DNA from 4 places in the Pseudomonas sp. GW821-FHT02A11 genome. Region 2 is predicted to be linked to each of the others. Evidence: predicted binding sites of a transcription regulator. Region 2 holds the regulator's gene; each other region holds the start of a gene.
The links. Region 2 encodes FliA, which starts transcription of late flagellar genes. Its sites were predicted from a motif close to CTAAAGTTTNNNNNNNNNNNGCCGNTAA; they were not measured.
Positions count from the first base shown of each region.

Region 1: the regulator FliA is predicted to act here: its motif matches at 2,371-2,398, upstream of AC07V9_RS12010 (methyl-accepting chemotaxis protein).
Region 3: the regulator FliA is predicted to act here: its motif matches at 2,732-2,759, upstream of AC07V9_RS29465 (methyl-accepting chemotaxis protein).
Region 4: the regulator FliA is predicted to act here: its motif matches at 2,204-2,231, upstream of AC07V9_RS01375 (flagellar protein MotY).

Region 1 covers NZ_JBWKWB010000006.1:145,704-149,974, reverse strand. The annotation lists gene AC07V9_RS12020 (NorM family multidrug efflux MATE transporter) at 1-1,097, opposite strand, end outside; gene AC07V9_RS12015 (LysR substrate-binding domain-containing protein) at 1,264-2,184, shown strand; gene AC07V9_RS12010 (methyl-accepting chemotaxis protein) at 2,510-4,271, shown strand, end outside.
Region 2 covers NZ_JBWKWB010000020.1:88,676-92,946, reverse strand. The annotation lists gene AC07V9_RS23085 (chemotaxis protein CheA) at 1-167, opposite strand, end outside; gene AC07V9_RS23080 (protein phosphatase CheZ) at 299-1,087, opposite strand; gene AC07V9_RS23075 (chemotaxis response regulator CheY) at 1,107-1,481, opposite strand; gene fliA (RNA polymerase sigma factor FliA) at 1,747-2,487, opposite strand; gene fleN (flagellar synthesis regulator FleN) at 2,484-3,317, opposite strand; gene flhF (flagellar biosynthesis GTPase FlhF) at 3,438-4,271, opposite strand, start outside.
Region 3 covers NZ_JBWKWB010000050.1:1,480-5,750, reverse strand. The annotation lists gene gbcB (glycine betaine monooxygenase reductase subunit) at 1-905, shown strand, start outside; gene AC07V9_RS29465 (methyl-accepting chemotaxis protein) at 1,044-2,669, opposite strand; gene AC07V9_RS29460 (hypothetical protein) at 2,987-3,220, shown strand; gene AC07V9_RS29455 (cell division protein ZapA) at 3,217-3,519, shown strand; gene AC07V9_RS29450 (threonine aldolase family protein) at 3,672-4,271, opposite strand, start outside.
Region 4 covers NZ_JBWKWB010000001.1:290,724-294,994, reverse strand. The annotation lists gene AC07V9_RS01390 (bacterioferritin-associated ferredoxin) at 19-237, opposite strand; gene rnt (ribonuclease T) at 417-1,094, opposite strand; gene pyrC (dihydroorotase) at 1,091-2,137, opposite strand; gene AC07V9_RS01375 (flagellar protein MotY) at 2,285-3,268, shown strand; gene AC07V9_RS01370 (argininosuccinate synthase) at 3,397-4,271, shown strand, end outside.

The DNA of each region.
Region 1 (4,271 bases), on a different contig from region 2:
GCAATCGCCAAAAGCTTCACGGCCAGCTCGACCACGTCCTGATATTTCGGGTCATTGAGGTCGACGAACAGGCCGATCACCACATGAGGCGCCACCCAGAACAGAATGCCGAAGGTCAGCATCAGCAGCCCGCCGAAGGCAATGCCCATGCGCCCGGCAGTGCGCGCGAGCAGCAGGTTGCCCGCGCCGTAATGCAGGCCGATACGCATGGTGACGGCGTAGGAAATCCCCACGGGAATCATGAACGCCATCGACACCGATTGCAGAGCGATCTGGTGCGCGGCCATTTGCGTGCTGCCCATCGCGCCCATGCAGAACGCCGCGAAGGTAAACAGGCCAACTTCCACTGCGTAGGTGCCCCCAATGGGCAGACCAAGGCGCCACAGTTCTTTCAGGCAAGTGCGTGACAGGTTCATCAGGCCCTTGTGAATCGGGTACGTCGCATATGCCTTGTGATAACGGATGTGCAGCCACAGGACCAGCGCCATGCTGTTGGTGACGATCGCCGTGACCAGCCCGATGCCCATCAGGCCCCAATGCGGCAGGCCGAACAGCCCGTGGATGAAGGCGTAATTGAGCCCGAAGTTGGCAGCCACCCCGACCAGGCTGATCACCATCACAGGGGTTGCACGGCCCAGCGCGCTGGTGAAACCCCGTAGCGCCATGAAGCTCAATAGCCCTGGCAAGGCCAGCGGCAAGGTGATCAGGAACTGACTGGCCATGTGCACGTTGGCTTCGTCCTGGCCGAAGTTGAGCAGGATGGGCTCAAGGTTCCACAGGATCACCGCCGCAATCACCGCCATGCCCCACGCCAGCCAGAGGCCTGCCTGGATCAGACGGGTTGCACCGGCGTCATCGTTGGCGCCTTTGCGAATGGCCACCAGCGTACCGACGGCTGCCATCACGCCGACGCAAAAAAACGAAACGAAGTTATAGCTCGCCGCGCCCAGCCCGCCGCCCGCGAGGGATTCGGGGCCGAGCTTGCCCATCATCACGGTGTCGGTGAAGACCATCAGCATATGCGCCATCTGTGAGGCGATCAGCGGCCCAGCCAGGCGCAGGATGATCCACAGTTCTTTGAAGGCGTGCTGTTGCATGGTCTTGGCGCTCGGGAAAGGGAGGCATTGATGAGCGGCTCATTGTCGGGATTCGAGCCTCAATGCACAAAGGGATAAATACGATCATTGGCATGAGTAAAACTCATCCTGAGGCTTTTGCAGTACAGTGTTGCGCATCGCCATCAGGCCAAGAGGAAAGCGCCAGATGCCTCGTACTCTCCCGCCTTTGTATGCGCTGCGTGCATTCGAAGCCGCTGCGCGACACACCTCGTTCACCCGAGCTGCCGAAGAGCTGTCGATCACCCAAAGCGCGGTCAGCCGGCACATCCACACGCTGGAGCAGCATTTCGCCTGCCGGTTGTTTCGTCGTAACGGGCGCAACCTGCAATTGACCGAAGCCGCGCGGGAGTTGTTGCCGGGCGTGCGCGAGGGCTTTTCAGCGCTGGAGCGGGCATGCAGCGCGTTGATGGCCGAGGAGGGCATTCTGCGCATGAAGGCGCCGTCGACCCTGACCATGCGCTGGCTGCTGGCGCGACTCAGTCGCTTTCGTCATTTGCAAGTGGGTAACGAGGTGCAACTGACCAGTGCCTGGATGGACATCGACCACGTGGATTTCACCCAAGAGCCGTTCGATTGCGCGGTGTTGCTGGGACGTGGGCATTTTCCGCCGGACTGGGAGGCGACCTACCTGTTTCCCGAACTGCTGATTCCGGTGGGCTCGCCCAGCCTGCTTGATGACGCGCCTTGGGACGTCGAGCGTCTGGCCAGTGCCGAGCTGCTGCACCCCACGCCCGACCGCCGCGACTGGCGCAGCTGGCTGGAGCGCATGGGGCTGTCGGATCGGGTCTCGCTCAAGGGCGGTCAGGTATTCGACACGCTGGAGCTGGGCATGATCGCCGCCGCGCGGGGCTACGGGGTGTCCATGGGTGATCTGTTGATGGTGGCCGAGGACGTCATTCAGGGGCGTCTGAGCCTGCCTTGGCGCACGGCGGTGGTCAGTGGCGAGAACTATTACCTGGTTTGGCCCAAGACTCGGCCCGGCGGCGAGCGCCTGCGCAGGCTCAGCGACTTTTTGCAGAGCGAAGTGCGAGCGATGGAGTTGCCGCAGGTGACGATATTGGAGTGAGCGTGCAACGACGTGGGGCTCACCTCAGTTGCTGGCGCCCGGTTCTTCTGTGGAAGCGAATTCATTCGCGAGAAATAGTCCAGGCGCTAGAGGTGTGTTGGATGTGCCCCCGCCTCGCGAATGAATTCGCTCCCACAAGTTATGTGCGATGCCCAATAGCCATCCGTCCTAAGACCGGGCGTAGGACTCAAGTATTCAGTCTGTCAGCCGATTCCGTATTGCGGATCCGATTCTTCTCTATCGGCCCATCGACACCCTCTATTAGAAATAGCCCGAATGGTTTGCCTGAGATCAGGATGATCCGCTCGTTCGGCAAGGAGTTTTCATGCCTCAACCCCGTGCCCGTATTGCGTCGCAACTTGGCATCGCCCTGGCCGTCATTCTGGCCGTTGTCATCAGTGGCAGTACCCTGTTCGCCCTGCGCTCGCTGGATTCGGCAAACCTGACCATTCGTGAAGAACACATGGGCAGCGAAGCGCGCTTGCTGGCTGACCAACTGAACACCTTTCACAGCACCCTGCGCGACAGCACCCAGCGCCTGAGCGGGCTGTTCGAGAAGCGCTTCAACGGCCTGACTGTCCAGCCAGACCAACAGATCGCCGTTGCAGGCATGCAGACCCCTGCGCTGCTGCTCAAGGGCAACGTGCTGAACAATGACTTCGTTGAAGTCGACGATTTCAAGAAAATGACTGCAGGCGTCGCGACGGTGTTCGTGCGCAATGGCGATGACTTCATCCGCATCAGCACCTCGCTGAGCAAACAGGACGGTTCCCGCGCCATCGGCACCGTGCTCGATCACAAGCACCCGGCCTATGAAAAACTGCTGGCCGGGCAGGGGTACGTCGGCCGCGCGTTGCTGTTCGATCGCCTGTACATGACCCAATACAGCCCGGTGCGCGACGCCAGCGGCAAGGTCATCGCCGTGTTGTTCGTGGGTTTTGACTACACCGACGCGCAGAAAGCCCAGTTCGACAACCTCAAGAGCTTTCGCATTGGTTCCACCGGCTCGCTGGCCCTGCTCGACGAGCAGAACAACTGGCTGGTGCCTCCCGCTGGCGTGAAGGATCTGGATCAGGCGCGCAAGTCGCTGGCCGATTTCGTCAAAACCCCAGGCGTAGGACGTTTCTGGCAAGACGCCGGGAATGATTTTTACACCGTGGCCGAGCCTTTCGCCGGCGGTCCGTGGTCGATTCTGGCGATCATGCCCAAAGACGAAATCAGCGCCGTGACCTGGAGCGTCGGTATTCAGTTGGCGATCGGCAGCCTCCTGGCGATGCTGATTGCGGTGGGTTCGGCGATCTGGCTGCTGCGCAGCAAACTGCAACCGCTGTCGGATCTGGTGAATCAGGCCGAGGCGTTGGGCGCGGGCGATCTGAGCGCGCGCTTGAACGTCACCCGCCATGACGAAATCGGCCAGCTGGCCGGCAGCTTCAACAAGATGGGCCAGGCGCTGGAAACCATGGTTTCGCACATTCGCACGGCGGCCCAGGAAGTCAGCGGCCGCGCGCAGGCGCTGTCTGGCCTGTCGGGCGGCGCCTATGAAGGCATGGAGCAGCAGTCCGGCGAGATCACCAGCATGGCTGGCGCGGTCGAGGAGTTCAGCGCCACTGCGCTGACCATCGCCGACAACATGGGCAACACCGAGCGGCTTGCACAAGGTAATGCCCAACAGACCCGCATCGGTCGCGCATCGATGGAAGAGGCTTCGGCCTCGCTGGAGCAGATCGCAGGTTCTCTGGGCAGCACTGCTGCGGTCATCGACACCCTTGGCCAGCGTTCTCAGGAAATCGGCGGCATCGTCAGCGTGATTACCTCCATCGCCGAACAGACCAACCTGTTGGCCCTCAATGCCGCCATCGAAGCTGCGCGGGCCGGCGAGCAGGGTCGTGGTTTTGCCGTGGTCGCCGACGAAGTCCGCAACCTGGCCTCGCGCACCCGCCAGGCCACCGACGAAATCTCCGGCATGATCGCCAGCATCCAGCAGGAAACCGGCAACGCCATCAGCACCATGGAACAAGGTAACGCGCTGATGCAGGAAGGCTTGGCACGCAACGCGAAGGTCGCGTCAGCACTGGCTCAGATCGACG
Region 2 (4,271 bases):
CCGGCGCCCCCTTTTACAGTGTGAAAACCGCGAAAAATTGCATTGAGCAGATCCGCATCATCCGGCCGGCTTTCCAGCTCGACCAGCTGCTCGGACAACTGCTCCAGAATCTCGCCGGCCTCTACCAGAAAATCCTGAAGGATTTCTTCATCGGCGCCGAAGCTCATTGGGGGTGCTCCTAAAATTAACCGTCAAACCGATCCAGGGGCTGCGTCGCTGGCCTGCGCGCCTTGCTTTCGTCGAAGCATTCACGCATCAGGCCCGCAGCCTCTTTCACATAGAACCCCGGCTCTAGAATCTAGAAGCCAAGGCTGGATAGCAGATCGTCAACATCATCCTGACCGGATACGACGTCTTCACGTTTATCGGCATGAATCTGCGGACCTTCACCCTTGGAATGAAGTTTTTCCTGTTCTTTTTGCTGACGGAACACTTCCTGGTCGTGCTCGATGCCAGCAAAGCGATCGACCTGGCTTGCCATCAGCACCAACTTGAGCAGATTGCTCTCGACTTCGGTCACCAGCGTCGTCACACGCTTGATCACCTGGCCGGTCAGGTCCTGATAGTCCTGGGCCAGCAGAATGTCGTTGAGGTGGCTGGCGACCTCGTGGGTCTCCTTCTCGCTGCGCGCAAGGAAACCCTCGACGCGGCGGGCCAGATCACGAAACTCCTCGGCACCGATCTCGCGACGCATGAAGCGCCCCCAATCGTCGCTGAGCGCCTTGGCGTCCGTGCTCAGGCCATTCATCAATGGCGTGCTCTGCTCCACCAGGTCCATGGTGCGGTTGGCCGCACCTTCCGTGAGCCTGACAACATACGACAGGCGCTCGGTGGCATCCGTGATCTGCGACACCTCTTCGGCTTGCGGCATGTGCGGGTCAATCTGGAAATTGACGATTGCGCTGTGCAGCTCGCGCGTCAGTTTGCCGACTTCCTGATACAGGCCGCGATCGCGGGTCTGGTTTAGCTCATGGATAAGTTGCACGGCGTCGCCGAACTTGCCCTTTTCAAGGCTCGCGACGAGTTCTTGTGCATGTTTCTTCAGGGTCGACTCGAAGTCACCCATCGTCGAATCTTTAGGATCCATAGCGCCCTCGCAGCGGACATCAGCTATTGACGCGCTCGAATATCTTCTCGATCTTTTCTTTGAGAACCTGAGCAGTGAAAGGCTTCACGACGTAGCCGTTCACACCGGCCTGAGCGGCCTCGATGATCTGCTCGCGCTTGGCTTCGGCGGTGACCATCAGTACCGGCAGATGGCGCAGGCGCTCATCGGCACGGACCTGACGCAGCAGGTCGATGCCGGACATGCCGGGCATGTTCCAGTCAGTCACCAGGAAATCGAAAGCCCCGCTCTGCAGCATCGGCAATGCGGTGGTACCGTCATCTGCTTCGGCCGTGTTGGTGAACCCAAGGTCACGCAACAGGTTTTTTATGATCCGCCGCATCGTTGAGAAGTCATCAACGATGAGGATTTTCATGTTCTTGTCCAATTCGACCTCCAAGCAGTCTTTAACGCGCCCAGCTCCCGGACGCGCGTTCAATCAATACCGGTACAGCACAACTACCGGTTACACGAAAACGAGGGGGCTTTGGAATCGAAAGGTACGAGCACAGCGGAACAGAGTCACGAAGACCTGATCCGACCGGCTCCTGCCTTGTCTCTTTTGCTTCCCACACCACATCTTGCACAGCCGGTCTTGCATGTTACTCACAGGCCCCGCAACCGGCACCCGTGTTGATGGGTCAGCGCGCGCGCCATTCTCCCAGGCGTCCGCGCAGACGGGCGGCACACTGGCTGTGCAACTGGCTGACACGCGACTCGCTGACCCCCAGGACCTCACCGATTTCCTTGAGGTTCAGCTCTTCGTCGTAGTACAGCGCCAACACCAGGCGTTCACGCTCGGGCAGGTTGGCAATGGCGTCGGCCAGTGCGCTCTGGAAGCGCTCGTCTTCCAGATCCCGTGACGGTTCCAGCGACTGGCTCGCGCCATCCTCATGCAGCCCTTCATGCTCGCCGTCCTGCAACAGGTCGTCGAAGCTGAACAGGCGACTGCCCAAGGTATCGTTCAGAATCGCGTAGTAATCGTCCAGGCTCAATTGAAGTTCGGCAGCAACCTCATGATCTTTAGCGTCGCGGCCGGTTTTTGCTTCAATTGCACGAATCGCGTCGCTGACCATGCGCGTGTTGCGGTGGACCGAACGGGGCGCCCAGTCTCCCTTGCGCACTTCATCGAGCATCGCGCCGCGGATACGAATACCCGCGTAGGTCTCGAAACTCGCACCCTTGGTGGAGTCGTACTTGGTCGAGACTTCGAGCAGACCGATCATGCCGGCCTGGATCAGATCCTCGACCTGCACGCTGGCCGGCAAACGCGCCAGCAAGTGGTAAGCGATGCGCTTGACCAGAGGGGCATAACGCTCGATCAGCTCATACTGGGAATCTTTGGATGATTTGCTGTACATGCGATAGCCACTTGCAGTCATGACACTGGCCCTGCGCTGGTCTGATGAACCAGCCGCTCAACGAAAAATTCAAGGTGGCCACGCGGGTTCGCCGGCAGTGGCCAGGTATCGACCTTCTGTGCAATGGCCTTGAATGCCAGGGCACATTTGGAACGTGGAAACGCTTCATACACGGCGCGCTGTTTTTGCACGGCCTTGCGCACGCATTCGTCGTACGGCACAGCGCCCACATACTGCAGGGCCACGTCGAGGAAGCGGTCGGTGACCTTGGTCAGCTTGGCAAACAGGTTGCGCCCTTCCTGCGGGCTCTGGGCCATGTTGGCCAGCACGCGGAAGCGGTTCATGCCGTGGTCGCGGTTAAGCAGTTTGATCAGCGCGTAGGCGTCAGTGATCGAGGTCGGCTCATCGCACACCACCAGCAGCACTTCCTGCGCTGCGCGTACGAAGCTGACCACCGATTCGCCAATCCCGGCGGCGGTGTCGATCACCAGCACGTCGAGGTTGTCGCCGATTTCGCTGAACGCCTGAATCAGGCCGGCATGCTGCGCCGGGCTCAACTGAACCATGGTCTGGGTGCCGGATGCCGCAGGCACGATGCGTACACCGCCCGGGCCCTGCAACAGGACATCGCGCAGCTCGCAGCGGCCTTCGATGACATCGGCCAGGGTGCGTTTTGGGGTCAGCCCCAACAATACGTCGACGTTGGCCAGACCCAGATCGGCATCCAGCAACATGACGCGACGTCCCAGCTCGGCCAAGGCCAGCGAGAGGTTCACTGACACATTGGTCTTGCCTACGCCACCTTTGCCACCGGTCACCGCGATAACCTGAACGGGATGCATGCTGCCCATAGTTAATTCTTTACCTTGTCTTGCTTAGACCAAAGCCACATTTCGGGCTGCACGTTCACTGAGTGAACAATGCCTGGCAGACCATCGATGCAGGTATTTTCCAATGTCATTTTCCTTAACCTAGCCCGCGCGCTTGCCGGTGCTGTGATAAAGATCCGCAAACATATCCGCCATCGCTTCCTCGCTAGGCTCCTCCTGCATCTGCACACTGACGGCACGGCTTACCAACTGGTGCCGACGGGGCAGATGCAGATCATCCGGTATGCGCGGGCCATCAGTGAGATAGGCCACAGGCAGTTCGTGTGTCACGGCAAGGCTCAGCACTTCGCCAAGGCTTGCGGTTTCGTCGAGCTTGGTCAGGATGCACCCGGCCAGGCCGCAACGCTTGTAACTGTGATAGGCCGCGGTCAGTACCTGTTTCTGGCTGGTTGTCGCCAGTACCAAGTAATTGCGCGCCTTGATGCCGCGACCGGCCAGGCTTTCGAGCTGCAGGCGCAGGGCCGGATCGCTGGCTTGGAGGCCTGCGGTATCGATCAGCACCACGCGCTTGCGCAGCAACGGTTCCAGCGCCTGAGCCAGGGATTGCCCCGGATCGACGTGGGTCACCGGCACATTGAGAATCCGGCCCAGCGTCTTGAGTTGTTCCTGAGCCCCGATGCGAAAGCTGTCCATGCTCACCAGCGCGATATTTTGCGCGCCGTATTTCAACACATAACGGGCCGCGAGTTTGGCTAACGTGGTGGTCTTGCCCATACCGGCAGGGCCGACCATGGCGATCACCCCGCCCTCTTCCAGCGGCTCGACGTCAGGTGTGACGATCATGCGCGCCAGGTGAGCCAGCAACATGCGCCAGGCATGAGGCTGATCGTCAACGTCCGGGACCATGTTCAACAGATCGCGCGACAGCGGGCCAGACAGACCCACACGTTGCAGGCGACGCCACAGATTAGCCTG
Region 3 (4,271 bases), on a different contig from region 2:
TGCGCTCCTACACCATTTCCAGCTCGCCGTCGGTGCCTTACAGCTTCTCGATCACCATCAAGCGCGTGCCGGGTGGCAAGGTGTCCAACTGGCTTCACGACACCCTGCACGAAGGTCAGGAGCTGGCGGTCCACGGGCCGGTCGGGCTGTTCAACGCCATCGACTTCCCGAACCCGAAGATCCTTTACCTCAGCGGCGGGGTCGGCATCACGCCGGTCATGTCCATGGCGCGCTGGTATTACGACACCAACGCCAACGTCGACATGGTCTTCGTTCACAGCTCCCGTTCGCCCAAAGACATCATCTACCACCGCGAACTGGAGCAGATGGCGTCGCGCATCAATAACTTCTCGCTGCATATCGTCTGTGAGAAGCACGGTCTGGGCGAGCCATGGGCCGGTTACCGCGGCTACTTGAATCAGAAGATGCTGGAACTGATGGCGCCGGACTTCATGGAGCGCGAGGTCTTCTGCTGCGGCCCGACCCCATACATGAATGCGGTCAAGCGCCTGCTCGAAGCCAACGGCTTCAACATGGCCCAGTACCACGAAGAATCTTTCGGCGCGACCCCGCCCGAAGCCCGCGCTGACGCCGTGGAGCACGCCGAACAGGCCGCCGACGCGCCGGAAGTCGACGTCTCCGAACTGCATCAGGTGGAATTCACCGACACCGGCAAGAGCATCCGCGTGGCGCCGGGCGAAACCGTCCACGCAGCGGCTGCCAAGCTCGGCCTGATGATCCCCAAAGCCTGCGGTATGGGCATCTGCGGGACCTGCAAGGTGATGAAGCTCAGCGGCGAAGTCGAGATGGAACACAACGGCGGCATCACCGACGACGACGTGGAAGAGGGTTACATCCTGTCGTGCTGCAGCATTCCGAAAGGGGATGTGCGGATCGAGTATTGATCAACTCGGCGTAAAAACACCTGTGGGAGCGGATTCATCCGCGATGGGCTTTTCAGTCGACAGATAGGTATCGCCTGGCTGGCCTCATCGCGAATGAATTCGCTCCCACAGTGTTTGTGCGCCTTGCTTGATGAGTCGTTACAACCTGAACCGCGCCACCATCCCGTTCAAATCCACTGCCAGACGCGACAGCTCGTTGCTCGCCGCGCTGGTCTGGTTGGCGCCGGTGGCCGATTGAGTGGACAGGTCGCGGATGTTGACCAGATTGCGGTCCACCTCGCGCGCCACTTGCGCCTGCTCTTCTGCCGCGCTGGCGATCACCAGATTGCGTTCGTTGATCTCGACCACCGCACTGTTAATGGTGTCCAGCGCCAGGCCTGCGCCTTTGGCGATGCTCAGCGTCGACTCGGCGCGTTCGGTGCTGCTACGCATCGAGTTCACGGCCTGTTCGGTGCCGCCCTGGATGCTGCCGATCATGCGTTCGATTTCGCTGGTCGATTGCTGGGTGCGATGGGCGAGGGCGCGAACTTCATCGGCCACAACCGCAAAACCACGGCCCGCTTCGCCAGCACGGGCGGCTTCGATGGCAGCGTTGAGGGCAAGCAGGTTGGTCTGGTCGGCCAGGCCGCGAATCACGTCCAGGACTTTGCCGATGTCTCGGGATTCGTCAGCGAGGTTACCGATCAGCGTTGCGGTGCCCTGCACGTCGTTGCTCATGCGTTCGATGGCGCTGACGGTTTCCTGCACCAGGTCACGACCGTCGCTGGCCGAGGTGGTGGCGTTTTTCGATGCTTCGGACGTGCTTACGGCATTGCGAGCGACTTCTTCCACGGCGCTGGTCATCTCGTTGACGGCGGTGGCGGCTTGTTCGATTTCGTTGTTCTGTTGCGATAGTCCGCGAGCGCTTTCGTCGGTGACGGCGTTCAGCTCTTCTGCCGCCGAAGCCAACTGAGTTGCCGAGCCGGAAATGCGTTGCAGCGTGTCGCGCAGTCTCGACTGCATCTTCAGCATGGCGCTGAGCAGGCGGCCGGCTTCATCGGTGCCATCGACAGTGATGGTCCGGGTCAGGTCGCCTTCGGCCACTTCTTCAGCCGCTTTAAGCGCGGAAGCAATCGGGCGGGTGATGCTGTTGGTCAGCAGCCAGGCGAACAGGAGGGTCAGCACGGTGGCAATGATCAGCAGCGTGACGACCATCGTGAAGGCGGTCGAATACTGGTCCGAGGCCATTTTGTTGGTGTCGTTAAGCTGCTGGGTGTTGATCTCCACCAGCTTGCCCAGCGCCACGTTCATCTGGTCGGAGTTGGTCTGCAGGTCGTTATTGAGCAAGGCCGTGAGGTCGTCGAGCTTGTTGGCGTTGCTCAGCGATTTCATGCGGTCTTCGAGGTTGCGGTAGTCGCCCAGCAGCTTGACATACTGATCGTATGTGGCTTGTTCTTCGGGGGCGGCGATCAATTTGACGTAGATCGCGCGGGCTTCCTCGATCTGGCGATTGCGCATGGCCAGCAGCTCGATGGTTTTTTGCTGGGTGTCGGCTTCGCGGTTGAGCATCAGACGGTACGACAGCACACGCAGGCGAATGCTGGCTTCGGTCAGTTTATCCAGCGCCTTGATGCTCGGCATGCTGTTGGTCGCCATGGTCTCGGTGGCGTCGTTGATCTTGCTCATCTGGGCCAGCGCGAAGACGCCGAGCACCAGCATCAGCAGGCCAATGATGGAAAAGCCAAGAAACGCGCGGGGCGCGATGTTCATATTACGCAGGGACATGAAGGTTTCCTGAGAAAGCCGCGATCCATGCGTGCAGAAGGAGTGTGGAGGAGATGCACGGCTTATCGGTCGCGCTCGCCGAGACTTGAACACTTGGGACATCACTGTGCGTTTATGCCGCAGGAGGGTGATCTGACGAACAGCAGGAACAAGACACGGAAATCGCAGTCAATCAGGTCCGTTATGCGTTTGCGGAATTGAAGCGAGATGTGCGCTTTCCTGGTCGGTGTTGTGGCGTGAATGCCCTGATTTCACTGGTAGCTTGAGTGACTTTTCTTTATCGTACGCGCCCTTTGAAATTTGCCTGAGAAATCAAAATGTTGGAAGCATCCCTTAGCCAGTTGGAAAAGCTCGTCAGTGACCTGGTGCAGCAAAATCAGGACCTGCAGAACACGAACGCACAGCTCGCCGATGAGTTGAAGCAAGCCAGGGATGACAACGACAGCCTGCAGCTGAGCCTGCTGGAGCAGGAAGAGAAGCAGGGCGCCACCGCTGCCCGTATTCAGGCACTGGTTGACCGCGCCACCAGCGTCAGCGCGGTCGGCGCATGATCATCGACCGCGATGCCGCCAAGGTCATTTCCATTCTGGGCAACGACTACACGATCAAGGCGCCTGAAGGTCAGGAACAGACCTTGATGGAGGCCGTGGTCATGCTCAAGTCGGCGTTGTCCGAAACCAAGCGCAACTACCCGACCCTGATCGGCGACCGCCTGCTGGTGCTGGCGGCGCTGAATCTGTGCTCGAAGCAGATCGAACTCAAGCAGCAGCATGCCGAAGAGCTGAGCCGTTATGAGGAGAAAGTGAGCGCGACGGTGGAGGTGATTGAGAAGGTGATTGCGCAGGGGTGAAGCTTCTGCGGGCCTGATTGGCTTACACCCTCGCCCCGACTCTGAGATCTCTGTGGGAGCGAATTCATTCGCGATTGGCAGGTACATCCGACACATCGAGGTCGGATGTACCCTTTTTCGCGAATAAATTCGCTCCCACAGGGGGTATGTGATCAGGCTCCCATCACCAGACGGATATCCGCAGCCAGTTCACGCACGCGGGCTTCTTCGGTGTCCCACGAACACATGAATCGCGCACCGCCGCTGCCAATGAAGGTGTAGAAACGCCAGCCCTTGGCGGTCAGTGCGGCAATCGCCGCTTCCGACAGTTGCAGGAATACGCCGTTGGCTTGCACCGGGAACATCAATTCCACTCCCGGAATGTCCTTCACCAGCTCGGCGAGTAACTGCGCGCAGCTGTTGGCGTGGCGAGCGTGTTTGAGCCATGCGTCGTTTTCCAGCAGGCCGACCCACGGCGCCGACAGGAAGCGCATTTTCGACGCCAGTTGCCCGGCCTGCTTGCAGCGATAGTCGAAGTCTTCGGCCAGCTTGTGGTTGAAGAACAGAATCGCCTCACCCACCGCCATGCCGTTTTTCGTGCCGCCGAAGCACAGCACGTCGATGCCGGCCTTCCAGGTCAGTTCGGCTGGCGTGCAGCTCAGGTACGCACAGGCGTTGGCGAAGCGGGCGCCGTCCATGTGCAGGTTCAAGCCCAGTTCCTTGCAGGTGTCGCTGATGGCTTTGAGTTCTTCGGGCAGGTAGACGCTGCCAAC
Region 4 (4,271 bases), on a different contig from region 2:
TCTCTAAAATTCGGTAGTTCAGGCGGCAGAAAATTCTGCTGGATAAGCGAGGGCGGCCTGAGTTGTTTGCAGTTCGGTCAGGGTTTCACGCACCACTTCCTTGGCAAGGCAGGCGCATTTCCCACATTTGCTGGCGACACCCAGGGTTTCGCGCACTTCACGATAGCTGCAGCATCCTTCCATGATTGCTTCGCGGATTTGTCCGTCGGTGACACCTTGGCAGAGGCAGACATACATAAAAAAGGACCGTCGCTGAGTGATGGGCTCATGTGCGACGGATACTAATGTTAATGAGAATGCTTGTCAAAACTACTTCCTGAACCTCAGCTGAAGCCCGATGAATGGTCAGATGAGTCCGTCATTCGGTCATAAAAAACCGGCCACAGGGGGCCGGTTCAGTCAGCGAAGTACAGACCTCAATCGTCGAAGTCGTGCCAGCCGCCCATTTCCTTCCAGCGATTGACGATGCCGCAGAACAAATCGGCCGTCTTCTCGGTGTCATAGCGAGCAGAGTGGGCCTCACGACCGTCGAAGTCGATGTCAGCGGACTGACAGGCCTTGGCCAGCACGGTTTGGCCGTACGCCAGGCCTGCGAGCGTTGCGGTGTCGAAACTGGAGAACGGATGAAACGGGTTGCGTTTCATGTCCAGTCGCGCCACTGCCGCGTTAAGGAAGCCCAGATCGAAGCTGGCGTTATGCCCCACCAGAATCGCGCGCTTGCAGCCGTTGGCCTTCAGTGCTTTGCGTACGCCACGGAAGATGTCGGTCAACGCCGTTTCTTCGCTGACCGCCATGCGTAACGGGTGATCGAGCTTGATCCCGGTGAACTCCAGGGCAGCGGCTTCGATGTTGGCGCCTTCGAAAGGCTCGACGCGGAAGAAGTAGGTGTGTTCAGGGAACACGAAGCCTTTTTCGTCCATGCCAATGGTGGTGGCTGCAATTTCCAGCAACGCATCGGTGGCGGCATTGAAACCGCCGGTCTCTACGTCGACAACGACTGGCAGATAGCCACGAAAGCGCGCTGCCATCGGATGTCTGGAGCCTGTGCCGCCGCCAGAGCCTTCCTGATCGTCGTCGTAATGGTCTTCACTCACGCGTTTTCCTCCAGCAGGCGCCAGCGCAGTTTTTCACCGGCGCGCAGCGGGATGACCGACAGCTCGCCAAACGGCAGGCTGGTCGGGGCGGTCCACTCTTCACGCACCAGCGTGATGGTGTCGGTGTTGGCCGGCAGGCCGTAGAACGCCGGGCCATTGAGGCTGGCGAAGCCCTCGAGTTTGTCCAGAGCGTTGCGCTGTTCGAACGCCTCGGCGTACAGCTCGATGGCAGCATAGGCGGTGTAGCAGCCGGCACAGCCGCATGCGGCTTCCTTGGCGTGCTGGGCGTGCGGCGCCGAGTCGGTGCCCAGGAAGAACTTGCCGCTGCCGCTGGTGGCGGCGTCCAGCAGCGCCACTTGGTGGGTATTGCGCTTGAGAATCGGCAGGCAATAGAAGTGCGGACGAATCCCGCCGACCAGCATGTGATTGCGGTTGTACAGCAGGTGGTGTGCAGTGATGGTCGCGCCGACGTTGGCCGAAGCCTCGTTGACGAACTGCACGGCATCGCCCGTGGTGATGTGTTCGAACACCACTTTGAGGGTCGGGAAACGCTCGACCACACGGCGCATGTGCTCGTCGATGAAAATCTTTTCGCGGTCGAACACGTCGATGTCGCCGCGGGTCACTTCGCCGTGGATCAACAGCGGCATACCGACTTCAGCCATCGCTTCGAGCACGGGGAAGATCTTGTCCACGCTGGTCACGCCAGAGTCGGAGTTGGTCGTGGCACCGGCCGGGTACAGCTTGGCCGCGTAGACGAAACCGCTGGCCTTGGCGGCGCGGATGTCTTCGGGCTGGGTCAGGTCGGTGAGGTACAGCACCATCAATGGCTCGAAACGGCTGCCTTGCGGGCGGGCAGCGAGGATGCGCTGGCGATACGCATCGGCTTGCTCCGCGTTGCGTACCGGCGGCACGAGGTTCGGCATGATGATGGCGCGGCTAAAGGTGCGCGCAACGTCCGCGACGGTATGGGGCAAAACGGCGCCATCACGAAGATGGATGTGCCAGTCGTCGGGGCGCAGGAGGGTCAGGCGGTCGGACATTGGGGGATTCCAGGCGGGCAAACTCGCTGGGAATGCTACCGGAAAAGACTCGTCCAGGCACTCGCTATCAAGTTTTGTAGGAAGTTACCGATAGACACGTGTAAGCGATAAATTTGTTTCGCGTGAAATTTTTAAGTGGAGCCTCCCGTGCGCCAGCGATATCTAGCCCTGCTCAGCGTGTTTGCCAGCCTGCCGGCCATGGCTCTCACTTTCCAGACCCGTCTGGAGAATATCGAGTGGAAGGTAGAAGGCGACCCGTTCGAATGCCGTCTGAGCCAGCCGATCACCGATTTTGGCGCGGGTGAGTTCGTGCGTCGCGCCGGTGAGCAGGCGACTTTCCGACTGAAGGCCACTGGTTACAGCCTGGCTTCGGGCTCTGCCACGCTTATCGCCGCCGCTGCACCCTGGCAGCCCGGTCGGGGCGATCTTAATCTGGGCGCGGTGAAAGTCGGCAACGGCGAGATTCCTTTCAATACCAGTCAGGCTCAGGCCGGACGGCTCATTGCGGGTTTGATGGAAGGCCGCAGCCCGGTCATTCGTCATGCCTTGCGCGATGGTGGCGGGGCGATGGAAGTGCGCCTGCTGCCGGTCAAGTTCAGCAAGGCCTACACCGATTTTCAGCTGTGCACGGCCAAACTGTTGCCGATGAATTTCGATCAGGTGCGTCAGGCCGAGATTGGCTTCCCGGGCGGCGGCATCGATCTGGATGCGCCGGCCAAGCGTCGCCTCGATACCGTGCTGGCTTATATGAAGGCTGATCCGACGGTCAATCATGTCGAGCTGGACGGGCACTCCGACAACAGCGGCAATCGCCTGACCAACCGTGACCTGTCTCGCCGTCGCGCGCTGGCAGTCATGGATTACCTCAAGGCCCAGGGCGTGCCGGAAGAGCAGATCACCGTGCGTTTTCACGGCGAGCAGTACCCACTGGTGCCCAACACCAATAATGCAAACCGTGCGCGCAATCGTCGGGTGAACATTCACCTGGATCGCGTCGCCGAACAAAAACCCGCCGCCGCGCCTGTATCGGCACCGGCTCCAGCCTTGGTAGCGCCGCCGGCCGCTGCGCCTGCACCCTCTGCCACGCCAGCTCCCACGGCGGCGTCCGGGGCGCCAGTGGCCAAGGTCTGAGCCCAATCAGTCGTCGTGTGTTCGACAGATTCTGTCGCTTCGTCGTCAGAAGCTGTCGCGACACTGTAAATCCACGTGTTTGAACGGTAGAATCAGCGGTTTTCCGTACAACGCGTTGGAGTGATGGCATGGCGGACGTTAACAAGGTAGTTCTCGCGTATTCCGGTGGCCTGGATACTTCGGTGATCCTGAAGTGGCTGCAAGATACGTACAACTGCGAAGTGGTGACCTTTACCGCTGACCTGGGTCAGGGCGAAGAAGTCGAGCCAGCACGCGCCAAGGCGCAGGCCATGGGCGTCAAAGAAATCTACATCGACGACCTGCGCGAAGAATTCGTGCGTGATTTCGTGTTCCCGATGTTCCGCGCCAACACCGTCTACGAAGGCGAGTACCTGCTGGGTACCTCCATCGCACGTCCGCTGATCGCCAAGCGTCTGATCGAAATCGCCAACGAAACTGGCGCCGACGCCATTTCCCACGGCGCGACCGGCAAGGGTAACGATCAGGTGCGTTTCGAACTGGGTGCCTACGCACTCAAGCCTGGCGTGAAAGTCATCGCCCCGTGGCGCGAGTGGGACCTGCTGTCCCGCGAAAAGCTGATGGATTATGCCGAGAAGCACGCGATCCCGATCGAGCGTCACGGCAAGAAGAAGTCCCCATACTCCATGGACGCCAACCTGTTGCACATCTCCTATGAAGGTGGCGTGCTGGAAGACACCTGGACCGAGCACGAAGAAGACATGTGGCGCTGGACCGTTTCGCCTGAAAACGCGCCAGACAAACCCCAGTACCTGGAACTGACCTACCGCAATGGCGACATCGTTGCGCTGGACGGCGTCGACATGACCCCGGCCACCGTTCTGGCGACCCTGAACAAAATCGGCGGCGAGCACGGCATTGGCCGTCTGGACATCGTCGAGAACCGTTACGTCGGCATGAAATCCCGTGGCTGCTACGAAACCCCGGGCGGCACCATCATGCTCAAGGCTCACCGCGCCATCGA